Regions from separate parts of the Vreelandella halophytica genome, predicted to be linked through region 2. Evidence: riboswitches for the same ligand, from Rfam matches in the RefSeq annotation. Region 2 holds a riboswitch; the other holds the start of a gene.
What was found. A riboswitch is a leader RNA that binds a small molecule or an ion and turns the genes downstream of it on or off. The one in region 2 is predicted to bind cobalamin.
Positions count from the first base shown of each region.

Region 1: it holds a riboswitch for cobalamin, as region 2 does, so the genes downstream of both, ACWHXT_RS06660 (TonB-dependent receptor domain-containing protein) here and ACWHXT_RS16250 (ABC transporter substrate-binding protein) in region 2, are expected to answer to the same signal.

Region 1 is NZ_OZ309107.1:1,411,042-1,421,187, forward strand. Features, by position in the region: gene ACWHXT_RS06625 (efflux transporter outer membrane subunit) at 26-1,474, shown strand; gene cobT (nicotinate-nucleotide--dimethylbenzimidazole phosphoribosyltransferase) at 1,634-2,671, shown strand; gene cbiB (adenosylcobinamide-phosphate synthase CbiB) at 2,668-3,687, shown strand; gene ACWHXT_RS06640 (bifunctional adenosylcobinamide kinase/adenosylcobinamide-phosphate guanylyltransferase) at 3,684-4,214, shown strand; gene ACWHXT_RS06645 (adenosylcobinamide-GDP ribazoletransferase) at 4,228-4,989, shown strand; gene ACWHXT_RS06650 (histidine phosphatase family protein) at 4,941-5,585, shown strand; gene ACWHXT_RS06655 (bifunctional adenosylcobinamide kinase/adenosylcobinamide-phosphate guanylyltransferase) at 5,537-5,974, shown strand; cobalamin riboswitch at 5,995-6,209, shown strand; gene ACWHXT_RS06660 (TonB-dependent receptor domain-containing protein) at 6,346-8,154, shown strand; gene ACWHXT_RS06665 (cobalamin-binding protein) at 8,144-9,031, shown strand; gene ACWHXT_RS06670 (FecCD family ABC transporter permease) at 8,989-10,005, shown strand; gene ACWHXT_RS06675 (ABC transporter ATP-binding protein) at 10,002-10,146, shown strand, end outside.
Region 2 is NZ_OZ309107.1:3,497,076-3,507,221, forward strand. Features, by position in the region: gene ACWHXT_RS16230 (TRAP transporter large permease) at 1-266, shown strand, start outside; gene ACWHXT_RS16235 (TRAP transporter substrate-binding protein) at 299-1,366, shown strand; gene ACWHXT_RS16240 (cytochrome c oxidase assembly protein) at 1,434-2,243, opposite strand; gene ACWHXT_RS16245 (DUF2243 domain-containing protein) at 2,244-2,711, opposite strand; cobalamin riboswitch at 2,816-3,007, shown strand; gene ACWHXT_RS16250 (ABC transporter substrate-binding protein) at 3,050-4,066, shown strand; gene ACWHXT_RS16255 (FecCD family ABC transporter permease) at 4,066-5,103, shown strand; gene ACWHXT_RS16260 (ABC transporter ATP-binding protein) at 5,100-5,891, shown strand; gene ACWHXT_RS16265 (LabA-like NYN domain-containing protein) at 5,954-6,430, shown strand; gene ACWHXT_RS16270 (alpha/beta fold hydrolase) at 6,409-7,236, opposite strand; gene ACWHXT_RS16275 (putative bifunctional diguanylate cyclase/phosphodiesterase) at 7,274-8,995, opposite strand; gene ACWHXT_RS16280 (hypothetical protein) at 9,248-9,370, opposite strand; gene ACWHXT_RS16285 (winged helix-turn-helix domain-containing protein) at 9,533-10,146, opposite strand, start outside.

The DNA.
Region 1 (10,146 bases), 1.8 Mb from region 2:
GTGATTAAAAAAGCAAGGAGAATCGATGAAGAAGGGAGTCTTTAAGCGCCACTGGCTGAGCGCGGTGGGGCTGGCGCTTTTAACCGGCTGCGCGGTGGGGCCCGAGTACGAGCGCCCGGAGATCGCGCTGCCCGATACCTGGCCCGAGCAAATCACTCTGAGCCAAACCGAGCGCGGTGAGTGGCGCGACTGGTGGCGCCAGTTCGACGACCCGGCGCTCAACGCCCTGGTCGAGCGTGCCACCGAGGACAACCTGGAGCTCGCCGTGCAGTTGGCGCGCATTCAGCAGGCCCGGGCAGAGCTCGGCTTTGCCGACGCGGATCGCTTTCCCACCGTGGGCTATCAGCTCGAGGCCAACCGGGAGCGCATGCCGGGGGCCTCGATCCCCATCGACATCGACCCGGTGCAGGATCTTTTGACCTCGGTCAACAACGAGTTCTCGCTGGCGGCAAGCCTCGAGTACGAGCTGGATCTGTGGGGCCGGCTCGAGCGCCAGCGCGAGGCGGCGCTGGCCTCACTGGGCGAAAACCTGTTCGCCCGGGACGCCGCGGAGATCGGCGTGATCGCCGATGTCGTCACCACCTATTTCGATTTGAAAAACGCCCAGTACCAGCGCGATATTCTCGAAGAGACCGAGGCGACCTACGAAGAGACCTACCGGCTACAGAAGCTGCGCTTCGATCTGGGCGATATCAGCGAGCTTGCCTTTCGCCAGGCCGAGGCCGAGTGGCGCAGCGTGCGCACCGAGCTCCCCCAGGTCAACCAGCAGGTAGAAACGCTGAAAGGGGCGCTGGCCACATTGGTGGGGCTTACGCCGGCGGAGCTGATGGGGGAGCTCGACTACGGCAACACCCGCCTGGTCGAGATCGCCGAACCCCAGCGGTTGCCGCAGCTGTTGCCTTCGGAACTTCTACAGCGCCGCCCGGACATCCGCTCCGCCGAGGCGACGCTGATTGCCGCCAACGCCCAGGTGGGCGTCGCCGAGGCGGCCAGGCTTCCGTCGATCAACCTGACCGCTTCGCTTGCAAGCGTTGCCGCAGACTCGAGCGACCTGTTCACCGACAACGCCCGCGCCTGGGGGCTGGGCGCCTCGGTGGTCGGCCCGATTCTGGATTTCGGCCGCACCCGGGCCAACGTGGAAGTGGCAGAGTCCCAGGTCGAGCAGGCCGACGCCCAGTACCGGCTCACCGTGCAGACCGCCTTCGTCGAGGTGCGCGACGCGCTCAATAGCTACCGGTTCTCCGAGCAGCGCATCGAGGCCGCGGACGAGGAGCTCGCCGCGGTATCGCGGGCCCGCGACCTGGCGGTGCTGATGTACGACCAGGGCCAAACCAGCATGCTCGAGCGCCTGGACGCCGAGCGCTCGCTGCTCTCCGCCAGGCTCGACCGCTCGGCGGTGCAGAGCGAGCGCTTGACCGCCGTGGCCACGCTCTTCAAGGCATTGGGCGGTGGCTGGGAGAGCCAGCCCCGCTGATATCCGGGGCGCAGAGGCAAAGCCAGCGCGGCCAGGCTTTGGTATCATGGGTGTCACTCGCGACGGGTCTGCTTCTGGCAGGCCCGTTTCTCGTGGCCGGCGGTTTTTTCCGGCCCGATTTTAAAACCTTGACCCACCCCGTTCGCGCCGGAGCCCGCCATGGACACCCTGATTTCCCGCATTCAGCCCATTGACGCCGGCATGGAGCGCCAGGCCAGGGCCTATCTGGACTCACTCACCAAACCCCCGGGCAGTCTTGGGCGGCTGGAAGACCTGGCTGTCACGCTGTGCCAAATCAGCGCCACGCTCACCCCCGATGTGACCCCGCCCGGGGTGATCGTCTTCGCCGCGGACCACGGCGTGGCCGCCGAGGGCGTCTCCGCGTTTCCCCAGGATGTGACCGCGCAAATGGTCGCCAACTTCGCCAGCGGCGGGGCGGCGGTCAACGTATTTGCCCGCCAGATCGACGCACGGCTGGAAGTGGTCGATGTGGGCGTGGCAAGCGATATCGAAGCGCCCGGGGTGGTCGCTGCCAAAGTGCGCCGCGGCACGCGCAACTTCGCTCGGGAAAATGCGATGACCGGGGAAGAAGTGGAAAGTGCGATGCAGGCGGGCGCGGACGCCGTTGCGCGCGCCCAAAGGGCCGGCTGTAAAAGCCTGATACTCGGCGAAATGGGGATCGCCAATACCACTGCCAGTAGCGCGGTGCTGGCGGCGCTTTTGAACCATCCGGTGTCCGCGCTGGTAGGGGCGGGCACCGGCCTGGCCCAGGATCGTCTCGCGCACAAGGTGGGCGTGATCGAGCGCGCCCTGAACGAGCGCACCTATAGCGAGGCGCCGCTTTCGGTGCTGGCCGCTCTAGGCGGGCTGGAGCTTGCCGCCATGGCCGGGGCCTATCTTGGCGCCGCCGCCAACCGCTTGCCGGTGGTGGTCGATGGCTTCATCGCGACCGTGGCGGCGCTGGTGGCGGTACGGGTGTGCCCCGCGGTGCGCGATTATCTGGTTTTCGGCCACCGCTCCGCGGAGCCTGGCCACACCCTGGCGCTCGAAGCGCTGGAGGCCACGCCGCTGCTCGAACTCGACATGCGCCTGGGCGAGGGCAGCGGCGCCGCGCTTGCCTTTCCGCTATTGACCGCCGCCTGCGCCATGATGGGTGAGATGGCCACGTTTGCAAACGCCGGCGTTGCAAGCGAGTGACGGTTTGGCTGGTGCTTTGGGCGGTCGCGGTCGATTTGGCCGTGGGCGACCCTCGGCGGCTGCCGCACCCGGTGGTGGGCATGGGCCGGGTGATCGATTTTCTGGAAGCGCGGCTTAATCGCGGCGGCGCCCTTGCCCGGCGCTTCAAAGGCGGGCTTTTAACACTGGTCGTGGTGGGCGGGGTGTTGGGCCTGGCGACGCTGCTTCTCGATCTGTTGAGCAGGGTGCACCCCTGGCTTGGCCTGGCCGCCGAGCTTTGGCTGCTCGCCACGACCTTTGCGATCAAGGGCCTGGCCGAGGCAGGGCGGATGATTGCCGCGCCGCTCGCCCGGGGCGATTTACCCGGCGCCCGCCAGGCACTGGCCAGGGTGGTGGGCCGCGACACCCAACAGCTGGATGAGGCCGAGATCGCCCGCGGCGCGGTGGAAACCGTGGCCGAGAACAGCGTCGACGGGATCACCTCGCCGCTTTTTTTCGCCCTCATCGGCGGCGCGCCGCTGGCGCTTGCTTACAAGGCGGTCAATACGCTGGATTCCATGGTGGGGTACAAAAACGCCCGCTTCGCGGATTTCGGCTTCGCCTCGGCGAAGCTTGACGACATCGCCAACTGGCTACCCGCGCGGCTGACTGCGGTCTGCCTGTGGGCGGCGGGGGCGCTTTTAGCGGCCAGCGGTAAAGAAACCCTCTTCGTGGCCGATGCCTTTACCCATACCCGGCGCCAAGCGCCGCGCCACCCAAGCCCCAACGCCGGCTGGCCCGAGGCGATGGTCGCCTGGCTCATGGGGGTGCGCCTTGGCGGGGTCAACTATTACCAGGGTGTGGTTTCCCATCGTGCAACGCTGGGGCCGGGGAGGGTCACGCTCGGCGCCCGGCATATCGCCGTGACGATTCGCCTGATGCATTTGGCCTGGGGGCTTTTTTTGTTGATGATGATCATCTGTGGTTGGGCGGGAGGGGCGCTCGAAACGCTCGCTTCGGCGGCTGGTGCGGTGACCCTGCGCCTGGGGGCCGAATGATCGCGTTCATAAGCGGCGGGGCGCGCTCGGGAAAGTCCCGGCTGGCCGAAAGCCTCACGCTAAAAGCCGCTAAGGGGCACTGCTACTACGTGGCAACGGCGCGGGTGAGTGATGCCGAGATGGCCGAGCGCGTAGTGCATCACCGGGCCCGGCGCGACAGCCGTTGGGTCACCCTCGAAGCCCCGGTTGATCTTGACCAGGCGCTGGCACGTATTCCGGCCCACCAGGCCGTGCTGGTAGACTGCCTGACGCTCTGGGCCAGCCAGCTCCTGTTCAGCGCAGGGCTTTCCGAGGAGGAAGGCGTCCGGCGCCTCGAGGCGTTCGTGCAACGAGCCCGCGCCCGGCGCCTGCACCTGGTCGTGGTCTCCAACGACATCAACGAGGCGCTGCTGCCGGAGGACCCGGTGGTCTGGCGCTTTGTAAGCTTTCTGCAGCGCCTGCACCGTTTGCTGGCCCAGGAAGCCGACTCGGTGGTCGAGGTCGTCGCCGGGCGCGGCGTCGAGTGGAAACCCGCAAATACCGATTAGAAGAGTCACCGCCTTGAAAAACGCCCTGTTCGGCGCCGTGCTGGCGTTTCAGTTTTTGACCCGCGTGCCGCTGCCCATCGAGTGCCCATGGAACGCCGCCACCCGGCGCTGGGCACTGCGAACCTACCCGGTGGTGGGGCTTTTTATCGGCGCCGTGCTCGTGCTCGTCGCGCATTTTTTGGAGTACGTTGCGATGCCCGCGCCGCTTGGCGCGCTGGCGCTTTTGAGCCTGTGGGTTGCGCTGAGCGGCGCCCTGCATCTCGATGGCGCGATGGACCTGGCCGATGCGCTGGGCAGTAACCAGCCGCTGGCGCGGCGCTTCGAAATCATGAAAGACCCCCAGGTAGGCAGCTTCGGGCTGCTGGCGCTTTTTTTCCTGCTGGCCTGGAAGGCGGTGCTTTTATGGGCGCTGCTCGTCTACCAGGCGCCGCTCGTTTGGCTTTTGATCATTCCGGCGCTGGGCCGCTTTGCGGGCGCGGCGTTTCTGGTGCTAAGCCCCTGCGCTCATCAAGCGGGGCTTGCCTACAGTTTCAAGCGCTCGCTTACCGCGCAAGACGCCGTGCTTGCGCTGGTGCCGCTACTGGTAGTGGCGCTTTTTTACCCGGCGCTGGTCCTGTGGCTCATGGCGGCGCTTTTGTTTACCGCGCTTTACCGGGCGGGTGTTCTGCGTGCCTTCAGGGGCATCAATGGGGATATGGCCGGCGCTTTGATAGAAGGAGTTGAACTGTGGCTTTTGATGGTGATGTGGAGCTGGTGGTGGTTCGCCACGGGATAACGGCCTGGAATCTGGAGCGGCGTTACCAGGGCCAGCGCGATATTCCGTTGTTGTTGCCCGATGCGAAAGAGGGCCTCGACACGCTGCGCGAAGCGCTGGCAGGGGAGGCGTTCGACGCCATTTACGTGAGTGACCTGACCCGCTGCCGACAAACCTTCGAGTGGATCAAGCCCGAAGCCTGTGTAGCGCCGGTCCATGACGAGCCCCGGCTTCGTGAGCTCGACTTCGGCAACTACGAGGGCAAGGTGTACGACGAACTCAAAAACGACCCGGGCTATCGCGCCTGGATTGATAGCGTAGGAGAGCTTAGAATCCCCGGCGGCGAATCCGCGGGTGATCTGCGTCACCGCTTGGACGCCTGGCTCGAGGACGTGGCCCAAAGCGCCCGCCAGTGCGGCCATCAGCGCATACTGGCGGTCACCCACGGCGGGGTGATTCGCGAACTAAGACGGCGTTTCGAGTCCGTGCCTTTCTGGGAGGCCACGGTGCTCCAGGCCACTGGCCGGCGCCTGACACTCAAGTATCACGCTCAGCAAGAGGGGTGGCAATGCAGCTTTTCATCGGCGGTGCCCGCGCTGGAAAACGAGACGCCGTAAAAGCGCGCTTTGAAAACGCCGCCTGGTGGACCCTCGCCCCGGGCCAGCGCCTGGCGGACTGCCACTCGATACTGGTGCCCAACAAACCACTGGTGATCAACGGCTTTTTAAACTGGGTGGCGCGCCACGGCGAATACGAGGCGGATAACGACCGCCTGCGCGCTCAATGGCGTGAGGATATCGATTTTCTATGCCAGGCCGCTGCGGCCCGCAACGCGACCATCGTATTGATTTTAAACGAAGTAGGCCGAGGCCTGGTGCCCATGGCTCAGGACGACCGCCGCCTGCGCGATTTGAACGGCTGGCTGAGCCAGGACGCGGCGAAGCGCGCCGAGCGCGTGTGGTACGTGCGCCACGGCCTGACCCAGCGCCTCGCCGAGGTCGATTGACCTTGTCAGGGCAACTTGCTAGTTTACGCTCACCTTTGGGTGCTGGCCTGCGCGCCAGTTAAACGGGAAGCTGGTGCCCAATCCAGCGCTGCCCCCGCAACGGTAATCGAGTCAAGAACGGCCAATACGCCACTGTGTCGCATTCGACATGGGAAGGCCGCCGTTCGAAAAGGGTGCTGTTAACGTACTCCTTTTGCTCGTCAGCCCGGAGACCGGCCCAAACGTCACGGTTTTACTACCATTTCTGCCGAGTCGCGGAGGGCGTGCTCAGGGCTGATACGCGGCACTCGACCCCGCTATTTCCCCTTGCCAGTTCTCCGCGCGGCCATAAAAAACGGCTGTGCGGGTGAGCACGGCTCGAGGGGCTTTTCATGACATACGCGCGACCTACCGGGCTTGCCGCCTTGACGCTTGCCGCTCTGCCGCTGGCCGCTTTCGCCCAGCCAGGGCCTTCAGCGAACACGACAGCGCCCGAGCGAACCCTCGATCCGGTCGTCGTGACCGCCGCACTCGCCCCGCGCACCGCCCACCAAAGTCTTTCCTCGGTTACCGTGCTCGATGAAGCCACCTTTCGCCGCCAGGACCCGGTCAGCGTCACCGATCTTTTACGCGGCCAGCCCGGCGTCGACGTCTCCAGCAACGGCAGCTTCGGCAAAAATTCGAGCGTGTTCATTCGCGGCACCGGAAGCGCCCAGAACGTCTTGTTGATCGACGGTATCCGCCTGCGCTCCGCCACCAGCGGCGGGGCGGCGTGGTCGAATCTCGACCCGCGCATGTTCGAGCGCGCCGAGGTCGTGCGCGGCCCCAGGGGCAGCCTTTACGGGGCGGATGCCATCGGCGGCGTGGTGCAGCTATTCACCCACCAGGGCGATGAACAAGGCCCGCAGCCGCGGCTCTCCTTCGGCGGCGGCTCTTTCGGCACCGCGCGGGCCAGCGCCGGTATCAGCGGCCAGGAAGGCGGCACGCGTTACAGCTTCGCCGCCAGCCACTTCAATACCGACGGCGAGCCGGTGCGCCGCGGTGGCGACGACAAAGGCTTTGACAACACCTCCGCGCTCGCCCGGGTCTCGCACACTTTTGATAACGGCGCGGAGACCGGCGTACTGGCGCTGCGCGCCAGGGGCAACAACGAGTACGACGAGGGCGAGGACGACTTCGTGCAACAAGTGGCCGCCGTCTACGGTGAGGTGCCGGTGATGGATGCCTGGCGCTCGCGGGTCACGCTCTCCGAGGCCCGGGACGAAAGCGACAACATCGATGAGTTCGGCGACTCCACCTTCGACACCAAAATCCGCACCGCGCGCTGGGAGAATACCTTCACCGCCGGCGCCCATGAGTTCATCGCCGGGGCCGAGTACAGCGAAGACAAGATCGACAGCACCGTCGATTACGACGAAACCAGCCGGGACAACAAGGCGGCGTTCAGCCAGGCGCTTTTCGACTTCGCCCCGTTCACCCTGCAGGCCAGCGCCCGTTTCGACAGCAACGAAAGCTACGGCGACGAGGTGACCGGAAGCGTAGGCCTGGGCTTCGATGTCGACGCCCACCACACCCTGCGTGCCAATTATGGTACCGCCTTCAACGCGCCGACCTATAACCAGCTTTACTACCCGGACTTCGGCAACCCGGACCTCGAATCGGAAACATCCGAGACCGTCGAACTCGGCGCGCGGGGCCAGTACGCAAGCCTCTTTTGGGACGCCGCGCTCTACCAGACCGATATCGACAACCTGATCGCCGGCCAGGGCGAGCAGTTCAACGTGCCCACCTCGCGCGTTCGCGGCGTCGAGCTATCGAGCGGTGTAGAAATCGATGCCTGGACCTTAGCCGCCGCACTCACCTACACCGACCCGGAGAACCGCGCCACCGGCAACCGGCTGCAAAACCGCGCCACGCAAAGCCTGCGTTTGGATGTGGACCGCGCGCTGGGCGAGTACTCCCTGGGCGGTTCCTGGGTGGCGCAGAATCACCGCTACCGCGACGGGGCCAACGACGACCGCCTGGCGGGTTACGGCCTTGTGAACCTGCGCGCCGGCTGGGAGTTCGCGCCCCTGTGGAGCGCCCGGGTGACGCTGGAGAACGCCCTGGATCAGGATTACGTCACCACGCGCTCCTTCGATGGCGCCGACTACATCAACGCCGGCCGTGCGGCGTTTTTGAGCGTCAACTTTGGTCAATAAGTGGCTTCTGGGCCTGGCAGCGGCGCTCTTTATAAGCGCCACCGCCCAAGCCGAGGTGTGCGCCCAGGACGATCTCGACCGCGAGGTGTGTTTGAGCGCCCCGTCCGAGCGCATCGCCGCGCTTTCGCCGGGGGCGACGGAGCTCGTTTACGCCGCCGGGGCCGGCGAGCAGGTGGTAGCGGTGGTGTCATTTAGTGACTACCCGCCCGAGGCGCAAGCGGTAGCGTCCGTTGGCAGCCACACGCGTCTTGATCTTGAGGCGCTGGTGGCGCTCGAACCGGACCTGGTGATTGGCTGGGTGACCGGCAACCCCGCCGAGCAGCTCGACACGGTAGAGGCGCTGGGTATGGCGGTATTTTATATCGAGCCGCGCAGTGTAGAGGGGGTCGCCAGCGCCATCGAGCGTCTCGCCGCGCTTTCCGGCACCGATGCCGAGGGCGAGCGAATCGCCCAGCGCTTTCGCGACGAAATGGCGGCGCTGGAAGCGCAGTACGCCAACCAGCGCCCGGTCGATACCTTCTACCAGGTGTGGGACGCGCCGCTGATGAGCGTGAACGACGAGCACCTGATCGGCCAGGTGATTCGCCTGTGCGGCGGTCGCAACGTGTTTGGAAGCCAGGGCCGGCTGGTGCCGCGCCTGGACGACGAGGCGGTACTCGCCGCTGACCCGGCGGTGATCGTCGCCGGCGGCATGGGCGAGGAGAACCGCCACTGGCTGACCCACTGGGAGCAGTACCCGATTCTCGAGGCGGTCGCCCATGACCGGCTCTATTTCGTGCCGCCTTCGCTGATTCAGCGGCCCACGCCGCGCCTGGCTGAAGGCGCGCGTCTTTTATGCGAGCACCTGGCCACCGCCCGCACCGAGGCGGCGCCTTGAACGTAAGCCACTTGAAAGCCTGGCCCGCTGCGCTGGTTGGCCTGGCCGTGCTGGCGCTGGGGCTGGCGCTCGTCAGCGGCAGCGCATCAGTAGGAGTGGGCGAGCTTTTAAAGGTTTTAACCGGCGGGGGCGAGGCGCTCTCGCGCACCCTGGTGCTGGATTTACGCCTGCCCCGGGCGTTCTCCGCCTTCGCGGTCGGCGGGCTGTTGGCCGTTGCCGGGGCGCTGATGCAGGTGCTTTTACGCAACCCCCTGGCGGATCCTTACGTGCTGGGGCTTTCCGGCGGGGCGAGCATCGGGGCGCTTGGCGCGATGCTCGCGGGTATCAGCGGCTTGCTGGTCACCGGCTCCGCGTTTGTCGGCGCGCTGGTCTCGACGCTTTTGGTATTTGGCCTGGCCCAGGGGCGCGGCGGCTGGACCCCGGCGCGGCTTTTGCTGACCGGCGTGGTCGTCGCCTCGGGCTGGGGCGCGGTAATTACCCTGATGCTTGCGATGAGCCCGGCCGAGCGCCTGCCGGGCATGCTCTACTGGCTGATGGGCGACCTCGCCTACGCGCGAACGTTCTGGCCGCCGCTTGCGGTGTTGCTGGCTACCTGCGTGCTTTTATGGCCGCTGGGCAGAAGCCTGAACGTGCTGGCCCGCGGCCCGCACCAGGCCGCCGCTTTAGGTGTGGCGGTGCGCCCACTGGAGTGGGGCATTTACGTACTGGCAAGCCTGCTGACGGCGGTGGCGGTAACCACCGCGGGCAGCATCGGCTTTGTGGGCCTGGTGGTGCCGCACATGCTGCGCCTGGGGCTGGGCAACGACCAGCGCCGGATTCTACCCGCCTGCGCCCTGGCCGGCGGCACGCTGCTGGTACTGGCGGATACGCTCGCGCGCACGCTGATCGCCCCGGAGCAGCTGCCTGTTGGTGTGATCACCGCGCTTTTAGGCGTGCCGACTTTTTTGCTGCTGCTCTACCGGAGCCGCCCATGAGTACGCTAAGCGCGAAGGGGCTGGTGCTCGAGATTCCGGGCCGGGTAACCGGCCAGCCCATCGAGGTGAGCGTGGCACCCGGCCAGGTGTGGGGCGTGCTCGGGCCTAATGGGGCGGGCAAAACCACGCTCTTGCATACAC
Region 2 (10,146 bases):
CCATCCTGGCCCCCGTGATGATCGGTGTCGGCGTTGAGCCCATCCATTTTGCTGTCGTAATGAGCATCACCTTGATCATGGGGCTCATAACGCCACCGATGGGCCTGGTCCTCTTTGTGGTCAGTAGTATCAGTAAGGAACGTATCGAGAGAATAGCCTGGGAGATGCTGCCGCTATTTTTTGTCGAGATCGCGATCCTTTTCGCTTTGGTTTATATCCCTGACCTCATTTTGGCACTACCCAGAATGTTTGGTTATGTCGCTTGACCCGTAATAAAACTCCAAGGAGAACAATGACAATGTCCATGAAACACGCCGGTAAAACGCTCGCCACGCTGCTAGTCGGGGGCACGCTTTTCACGTCAACCCTGGCGCACGCCACCGACCTCAATCTGGTGTTTCTCGCCAACGAAGAAGACCAGGAGTATGACGCGGCGCTGGTCTTCAAAAATTACGTGGAGAGCCGTACCGCCGGCGACATCAACGTCAATATCTTTGCCGGCGCGCAGCTATGTGGCTCGGCCAACGAGTGTTTCGAAGCCATGCAGGCAGGCATCGTCGACATCTACACGGCGACGGCCGGTGGCGTCGCCTCGGTTTACCCCCCGATTCAGGGCCTGGACATTCCTTACACGTTCCCCGATGACCGGGCGGCGATGAACATGCTCACCGACCCGGAATTTACCGGCTTTTTACGCGATGAGATTCTCAAGGCCAGTAACGATGGCATCCGCCTGATGTCCATGACCCAGACCGGAGGCTGGCGCAACATCGTCAACGGCGAGCGTGAAATTCGCACGCCCAGCGATGCCGAAGGGCTTCGTTTTCGCACGATAGAGTCGGAAATCCAGCAGCTCATGGTCAGAGAAATGGGCGCATCGCCGACCCCGCTGCCTTGGCTTGAAGTGTATACCGGCCTGCAAACCGGCGTGGTCGACGGCACGCTCAACTCGATTTCAGACATCACCAACATGAACTTCCAGGAAGTCATCAAGCACATGACCATGGATAACCATGCGTACATGGCGGCCATGTGGCTCATGGGGAACCAGAAGTTTCAATCGCTAACGGCCGAGCAACAGCGTGTCGTTGCCGATGGTGCGGCGATGATGGCGACGGTTCAGTTTGGTATCCAGCCACGCAAGGAGCTGGAGGCTTACCGCAAATGGGAAGAAGCGGGAGGCGAGATCTACACGCCGACCGAAGAAGAGATGGAAGAGTTTCGCGCCCTGGCCGATCCTGTCAGGGAGTGGTACCTGGAGACGTTTGGCGAAGACGGCGAAAGCTTTTTGGACGCCTTCGAAGCGGCCCGTGACCGGGCAGAAGAGCGTGCCAATGCTGACCGGGATTCCATTCTGGGGTCATAAGCGCCGAACAATAGCTTAAACTTAAGATAACTGTCAGCCTGGTCACTCCAACAGGCTGACAGCCACACTATCCCCCTTGCACCATCTTTCTTCCCCCTATCTCTTCTCGCCGCCCCACCGGCCGTCTCAACCAAAACGTCATCAACACCACCGCCAGCAGCACCTCGGCCAGGTCGCCGCCGTAGTACATCAGCTGCGCGGCGGCTTGCACGTCTTCCAGGGTGTGGCCGGTGCCCTGGGGCAAGCCTTGAGCATACATTAGCTTGCCAAGCAGGCTGTGGGTGGCGATGGCGGCGAACAGCACGCCGAGGCGAAAGCGCAGGCTGAGCCGGTGAGGCGAGGTGTCGGGCTCGGCGAGGATCGCCCAGCAGAAAAGATAACCTGCCAGCAGGAAATGCAGGTGAATGGCGTAGTGAAGCGTCGGGCTTTCAAGCGAAGCGGCGTAGAGCGGCGTCATATAGAGCACGTACATGCCGCCCACGTTGAGAAACAGTGCGGTGACCGGATGAGCGATCAAGCGAATGAAGCGGCTGTGAAGAAGCGCCACTACCACCTTGCCGCCCGCCTGCGGAAGCGTTTTGAGCAGCAATGTGACCGGGGCGGCCAACACCCAGGCAAGCGGCGCGAACATGCCGATCAAAAGATGCAGCGTCATGTGCCCGGTCAGGTCGTGGTGTGCCCAGTTCATCAGCGAGGGCCAGAAAGCCACGCCTAGCAGCGCGCTGCCCAGCACGAAGAAGCCGCACCGCTTGCGGCTCCAGAACGCCCGGCGGTGAAGCCCCTGGGCGGCAACCAGATACACCAGCGTGACGAGGACGACCAGCGCGAAGGGCAGCCAATCCAGCAGCGCGCCGTGGGGGTTGGCGTGGGCGTGCATTTAACGCGCGGCGCTTGACCGGGCGCGCCGGAAAAACCACACCCCGACCAGCAAAAAGACGAGGGCGAAGGCGTTCCATACCAGGTCGTACATCAGCGGGTCCACGCCGTAACGAATCTGATGCAGGCCCAACACCTTGTGGTTGATCAAGCCATCGAAGAGCTGAAAGCCGCCCATCCCCAGAAAAAAGCCCGCTTTTGCCCAGGCAATGCTCAAACATTGGCGCTGGGAGAGATCCAGCAGCATGAAGACCCCCACCACCACCGCCAGCAGCTCGAAAGCGTGCAGCAGCCCGTCGGACAAAATGCCGAAGGCCGGCGTGGAGAAGTCGAAAAAGTGGTGCCACTGCAAAAGCTGGTGGAAGACGATTTCATCGACGGCCGCCATGACCCCGATGCCCGCCAGCACCGCCGCCCAAAGCGAGCGTTTTGCGCTCAACGTGGTAGATGCATTCGCCATTCTAGTCATCGCCGTTCTCCCTGACAGTCATGTAAGCGTAGGCAAGCCCAAACCCTGGGTAAAGGGCGGGCGGCGCCTGACGCAATGAGCAATTGCCCTGCCCAGGAGCGCTCTCTAGAATAGCGCGCGTCGGTGTTTCTTCGGAAACTTAATAGAGAATCCAAAGCGGCCTGGCCGCGAACCGGAACTGCCCCCGCAACTGTAGGCGGCGAGCGACGCTCGAGAGACCACTGGACGCTACGTCCGGGAAGGTGAGCTAGCCATGACCCGTCAGTCAGGAGAACTGCCGACGACTCTTCACTCACCACGGCGCCCCAGGCGGCCGCGGATCATGCACGGGAGTGTACATGATGCTGACATTACGTAACGCAACGGCCCTTTTGGGCCTTTGCGCGGCGCCGGCTGCCCTGGCGGCCACCGACTACCCGCTCACGCTTGAAAGCTGCGGTCATGCCATCACCCTCGAAGCGCCGCCGGCGCGGGTGGTCACCATCGGCCAGGCGGCGACGGAAATGCTTTATCTGCTCGGCCTCGAAGAACGAATGGTCGGCACCTCGCTTTGGGTCAACCCGGTGCTCGATGAGTTTGCCGAGGCGAATGCCGGCGTCGAGCGCCTCTCCGACGACGCGCCCAGTTTTGAAAGCGTGATCAACAAAGAGCCAGACCTGGTGATTTCCGCTTTTGAGTGGATGGTCGGGCCGGCCGGCGTGGTGGGCACGCCCGAGATGTTCGACGACGCAGGGGTGGCGCTTTGGACCCTGCCTACCGAGTGCGAGGGCAAGGACAACGTCCAAAGCATGGACGGCGCGCGGCGCACGCTCTTCGACCCGGCGCTGGTGTATCAGGCCATCGCGACGCTTTCGCGTATGTTCGATGTATCAGAGCGCGGCGATGCTGCCATCGAGGCGCTCAAGGCGCGAGAAACCGCCGCGATCGAGGCCGCCCAGGCACTCAGCTTGCCCAAGGATGCCAGCGGCGTGTTCTGGTACTCCTCGGCACAGCTGGGTAGCGACCCTTACGTGGCGGGTGTGAACAGCGTACCGGACTGGATGATGAGCACCCTCGGCATCGACAACGTGGTGAGCATCGAAGAGGAGTGGCCGAGCGTGGGCTGGGAGCACATCGCCCGCGCCAACCCTACCTTTATCGCCGCCGCACGCATGGAGCGCCGCCGCTTCCCCGCCGACGACCTGGCCACCAAACGCGACTACCTACAAAGCGACCCGGTGACCGGGCTGCTCGACGCGGTGCAAAGCGAGCGCGTGATCGACATCGACGCCCACGCCATGGACCCCTCGATACGCAGCATTTTCGCCCTCGAGACGCTGGTCGAGCACCTGGCCGATTTCGACCTGGCGCTCTGATGCGCGCGAAAACGGCGCGCCCCGCCGCCGCCACTTGGGTTTGGCTGATGCCGCTTTGTTTGCTCGCCGCGCTTTTTATCGGCGCCGCGGTCGGCGAAACGCGCATTCCGCTTTCCACCGTGCTCGACGTGCTGGCCAAAAAGACCGGCCTGACCGACCAGCCGCTCAATAGCCTGGATGAAGCCGTGGTGTGGCATTACCGCATGGCGCGCGCCGCGGTCGCCGCCTGCTGCGGCGCAGGGCTGGCGGTGTCCGGGGTGATTTTACAGGCGCTTTTACGCAACGCCCTGGCCGACCCGTACCTGCTGGGTATTTCCGCGGGCGCCTCCACCGGCGCGGTCACCGTGACCGTCGCCGGCGTGGGGGCGGGCATGATCTCGATGTCGATGGGTGCGTTTGCCGGCGCGTTAGCCGCGTTCAGCTTCGTGGCGCTGCTCGCCCACATGGCGGGCAGCGGCCCCGGCACCCGAGGCGCGGGGGTGTTGATTTTGGCCGGCATCGCCGGGGCGCAGCTTTTCAACGCGCTGACCGCTTTTATCATCGCCCACTCGGCCAACGCCGAGCAGGCCCGCGGCATCATGTTTTGGCTTTTGGGCAATCTTTCTGCGGTGCGCTGGCCGGATGCCTGGCTTGCCCTGCCCGTGGCGGTCGCAAGCCTTGGCGTGGCGCTTAGCCAGGTGCGCGCGCTGGACGCCTTCGCGTTCGGCGCGGAAAGCGCGGCCTCATTAGGCGTGAATCTGCGGCTGACCCGCTCGCTTTTGATCGGCACCGCCGCGCTCGTCACGGCGGTCATGGTCTCGATCACCGGTGCAATCGGCTTCGTGGGCCTGGTGATTCCTCACGCCTGCCGCCTTTTGGTGGGCGTGCGTCACCGCCAGTTGGTGCCCGCCACCGCGCTCTGCGGGGCGCTGTTCATGGTGCTTTGCGATGTCGTCTCCCGGGTGGTGATCCCCGGCCAGGTGCTGCCGATCGGCGTGATTACCGCGCTGGTCGGCGCCCCGGCGTTTGCCTACTTGATGGTGCGGGGGCGGCGATGAAGACGCCGACCGCTTCACCCCCGCCGCTGCTCAGCGCCCGCGGCCTTAGCGGGGTGCTCCAGGGGCGGGTGATCGTCGAGGGCGTGGACCTCGATATTCACCCGGGGGAGACGCTGGGCGTGATCGGCCCCAACGGCGCGGGAAAATCCACCCTGCTACGTCTGCTGGCCGGGCTTTTGACGCCCGCCCAGGGCGAGGTACGCTTCAACGGCACGCCGCTTGCCCGCATGAGCCGGCGCCAGATTGCCCAGCGCATGGCGCTGGTGGCCCAGCAGGCCGACACCGACGAGCGCATCACCGCCCGGGACGCGGTCGAGCTTGGCCGCACGCCCTGGCTTGGGCGGCTGGGCGGCTGGCGCGACGCGGACGAAGCCGCCGTCGACCAGGCGCTGCACGCGGTCGAAATGCTCGATTTGGCCCACCGTGAGTGGAGCTCGCTTTCCGGCGGCGAGCGCCAACGCGTGCACATCGCCCGGGCCCAGGCGCAAACGCCCCAGCTGATGCTGCTCGACGAACCCACCAACCACCTGGATATTCACCACCAGCTCGCCATACTGGAACTCATTCGGCGGCTTCCGATCACCGCCGTCGTCGCACTACACGACCTGCAACACGCGCTGCATTGTGATCGGGTGCTGGCCATGAAGGCCGGGCGCATCGTGGCCCTCGGCACGCCCACCGAGGTGCTCACCCCGGCGCTCATGAACACGCTATTTGCCGTGAATGCCCGCCTGGTGGACGACCCGGAAGGCGGCGCGCCGCTCATCGCTTTTCAAAGGATTCATTAGATGCCCCAACGACTGACCCGACTGTTTGGCGGCCCTTGCACCGCGCAAAACGGCCCACGCCTATGACCACCGTCGCCATTTTTGTGGATACCCAAAACGTTTACTACACCGTGCGCGACGCGTTTGGTAAACACTTCGATTACCATGCGTTCTGGCGGCGGGTTAGCGCGAATCGCGAGGTAACGGCGGCCTACTGCTACGCCATCGACAAGGGCGACGCCAAGCAGCGGGAGTTTCAGAACATCCTTCGCCGCATCGGCTTCGAGGTGAAGTTGAAACCGTTCATCCAGCGCGCCGACGGCTCGGCCAAGGGCGACTGGGATGTCGGCATCACCCTCGATGCCATCGAACACGCCCCGCTTGCCGATGTCATCGTGCTGGTCTCCGGCGACGGCGACTTCGACCTGCTCGCGGAAAAAATTCGCCGGGTTCACGGTAAACGCGTCGAAGTATACGGCGTCGCCCCGCTCACCGCCGCCTCGCTGATCCAGGCGGCCAGCGCCTTCATCCCTATCGATCAGGCGCTGTTGCGCACGTAACGGGCGAGCCAGGCGTTGATTTCAAGGCCCACGGTCTCCGGGTCGGTCATGTGAATACAGTGGCCCACGCTTGGCAGCTCCCTCAACGTGCTGTCCGGCATACGCGCGTGCATATAGCGGCCCACCTCCGGGTTGGCCAGCGTATCGACCTGGCTTTGTAGCAGCAGCGCCGGGTGGCGCACGCGGGGCAGCACCGCCCGGTAGTCTGCAAAGAACGTGGCCCGAGCAAATACCTTGGCAATGACCGGGTCGGTGGAGCAGAAGCTCTCGGAGAGCTCGCCGATGAGCTTCTCGGAGCTTTCCGGGCCCAGCACCAGCGGCGCCAGATAGTGGGCCCAGCCGATATAGTTACGCTCCATCAAATCCAAAAGCTCTTCCAGGTCCGCGCGCTCGAAGCCACCGTGATAATCCGGTGGCAGGTTCAAAAAGCATGGCGAGGGGCAGATCATCAGTTGGCTGGCGAAGCGCTCGGGTATTTCGAGCGCGGCCAGCTGGCCGATGGTGGCACTGACCGAATGGCCGACGAAGTGCACCTCGTTCAAATCCAACGCTTCGATGATCTCGATGACGTCCCGGGCGTAGCCCTCGAGCGTTGCGTAGCGGTTCATATCGAACGCCGCTAGCTGCGACTGCCCGGAGCCTACGTAGTCGAATAGCACCAGCGTATAGCGCTCTTTCAAGGCCGGCAGCAGGTAGTGCCATACCCGCTGGTCGCAGCCAAACCCGTGGGCCAACATGAGCGTTTGGTCGCCCTCGCCCACCACGGTAATATTGTTGCGCGCCATGACGCCCGCTTTGGTTAACAAACCGCTTCCTCCTGGTTGAAACATTAATACCCGTACTTTAATCCCCGTACTTTCTTTGAAACTCCTCTCGCGCCCACGCCGCGACCCACCCGGGGAAGTGGCTGGCGGGCATGGGGCGGGCAATGAAGTAACCCTGGCCTATTTCGCAGCCCAGTTCCAAAAGCGCCCGGCTGTGCGCCAGGGTCTCCACGCCTTCGGCAATGACGCCGAATTCGAACGCCTGGGCAAAGCCGATCACCCCTTTCAAAATAGCCAGATCCCCCCGGCTTTCGAGCATGTTCTGGACAAAGCTGCGATCGATTTTGAGCGTATCCACCGGCAGCTCTTTTAAGTGGCTAAGCGACGAGTAGCCGGTGCCAAAATCGTCCAGCGATACCTGAAGCCCCAGGGCGCGGCACGCGCTGATCACCAGCGCCACCTGGTCGATATCGTCGATGGCGCTGGTTTCCAGCACTTCGAGCTCCAGGCAGCGTTTCGCCACCTCGGGAAAATCCGCCAGGATCGTGCCGAGTTCCTGTAAAAAACGGGGGTGCTGGAAGTGGTAGCCGTCGATATTGACACTCACTACCGTCTCCAGGCCTTGGCTTTGCCAGGCGCTTAGCTGGGCAAGCGCCTGACGAATGACCCAGTACCCTAGCCGCACCCCGTTGGGCGTGTCGCTCAATACCGGCAGAAAATCCTGGGGGCCGACCAGCCCCCGCGCCGGGTGGTGCCAACGAATCAACGCCTCGGCACCCACGACCTTGCCCGTGCGCATATTGATTTTAGGCTGGTAAAACAGCGCAAACTCCCCCGCGGCCATTGCCCGGTCGATCGCCACGAGCTCGGCGTGGCGCTCCTTTTGCACCTCTTCGTCATCGATATCGAAAAAACATACCCGGTTTTTACCCGCGACCTTGGCCTGGTACATGGCCTGGTCGGCCTGGCGAATCAGCTGGTCGGGCTCCAACGCTTTGGCTTGCGGGTAAAGCGTAAGCCCGATACTGGCCGACAGCGTGAGCGACACATCGTCCACGAAAACCGGCTCTGCAAGCCGGTCGATGAGCCGATAAAGCGGGCTTTGGGCAAGCGTTTGATCGAAATAGCCATCCAGCACCACGACGAACTCGTCGCCGCCGAAACGGGCGACCATATCCTTGTGGCGAAGGGTATCGGTCAGCCGCTTGGCAATCTGCTGTAGCACCTTGTCGCCGGTTTCGTGGCCATACCGATCGTTGACCTCTTTGAAACCATCCAGGTCGATGAAGGCGAGTGCAAAGCCGCTTTGCCGCGCGGCAATTTGACGGTCGAGATGTCGGCTGAGCGCGGCGCGGTTGGGAAGCCCTGTAAGAGGGTCGACGCTTGAGAGCGCGCGCAGCTGAGTCACTTTTTGTTCCAGCAGTTGCTGCGTCTTTTTTAGCTCGACGAACAGCTGCTCCGAGCGGTTCGCGTTCGCGATACTCCAAAAAAGACGCGCGTTCGTGCTATCAGCGACGACGCTAATGATTACCGGCTGGCTTTTTTGGGAAGGGGGAACCAGCGACAAACGGATCTCTTCGCACTGGCCATCGCGTGCCAGGGCGGGCGCCACGAAGGTTTCGATCAGCACCTGGGACGCTTTACTGAATAACTCGAACAGATCCCGGTTTCGCAGCGACTCGAACGCGTAGCCGTACTGGTCGCTCATATATTGATTGCTATAGAGGATCCGGCGGCTATCATCGGTAACCATACATCCCACGGGGAACTCATCGAACGATAGCAGGCCGGGTGTGTACATCGTAAACCTTATGAACGCACTGAAAAAAACTGTATTTTAACCGAGTTATATTATTAACATTTGTTTATCGGCATATTTCTATAACACGTTCCCCTTATAAGCCCAAATTTTATTGGTTTTTTCCCCCGGGTTTTCACGTGGTCAATTCGCCACTTTTTAGGTGGCCACCGCTAGTTTGAAACGACAGACGGCCGTGAGTTTTTCCATATCCCTCTTGGGGCAGCCGTTCAGGCCAGCTATCCAGCCATTCGGTCAGGTAAGCGTCAGGATCTCGATCAAGAACAGCGCCCACAGGCTTAGCCCACTGGTAATGGCCATCTCCTTCACGTGGCGACCGATAGGCCCCCGCGTCAATAACGCGCCTGCTTTATGCATAACGACCGGATTCCCGACACGAGCGTTGCACCACTGAAAACGTCACCGCTTGACGGGACGTGCGCGATGATAGCGCGCTGTCTTCATGGCAAGAAGGGTGGCGTGGCTTTCGCCGGAATAATACGCCGAGAACAACGCAGCACTTCGATGCGGATGCCTGCTTTACGCCGTCGCCAATTCGAGTAGATAGCCTTCATTGCGTACGGTGCGAATGAGGCGAGGCTTGCGCGCGTTGTCTTCGAGGCGATGACGCAGACGGCTGATGCAGACATCCACCGAGCGGTCGTTGAGGTAATACTCCCGCCCCAGGGCATGACGGCTCAGCGCATCGCGGCTGATGATTTGATTGGGCGTCTCGCTGAGCGCCTCCAGCACCATGAAATCCGAACGAGTAAGATCGTAGACACGCCCGGTAGGGGAATGGAGCCGGCGCAGCCGCAGATCCAAACGCCAACCGGCAAAATGACGCTCGGTTTCCTGTGCGGGCGGCGCCGGCGCGAAGCCTTGCGCCACCCGCCGACGTACGGCGCGAATACGAGCCAGCAGCTCGCGAAAGTCAAAGGGCTTGCAGAGATAGTCGTCGGCACCGATTTCCAGGCCGATGATGCGCTCCGCCGACGCCCCCCGGGCGCTGGTCATGATCACCGGCGTATTGTTCTGATAGCGCAAGCTCCGGCAAAGGCTTAGCCCATCCTCTCCCGGCAGTAGATGCTCCAACAGCACCAGCGCCACGCGGTCATCGAGCTTTTCCCACATCTCGTCGCCGCTGGCGGCCC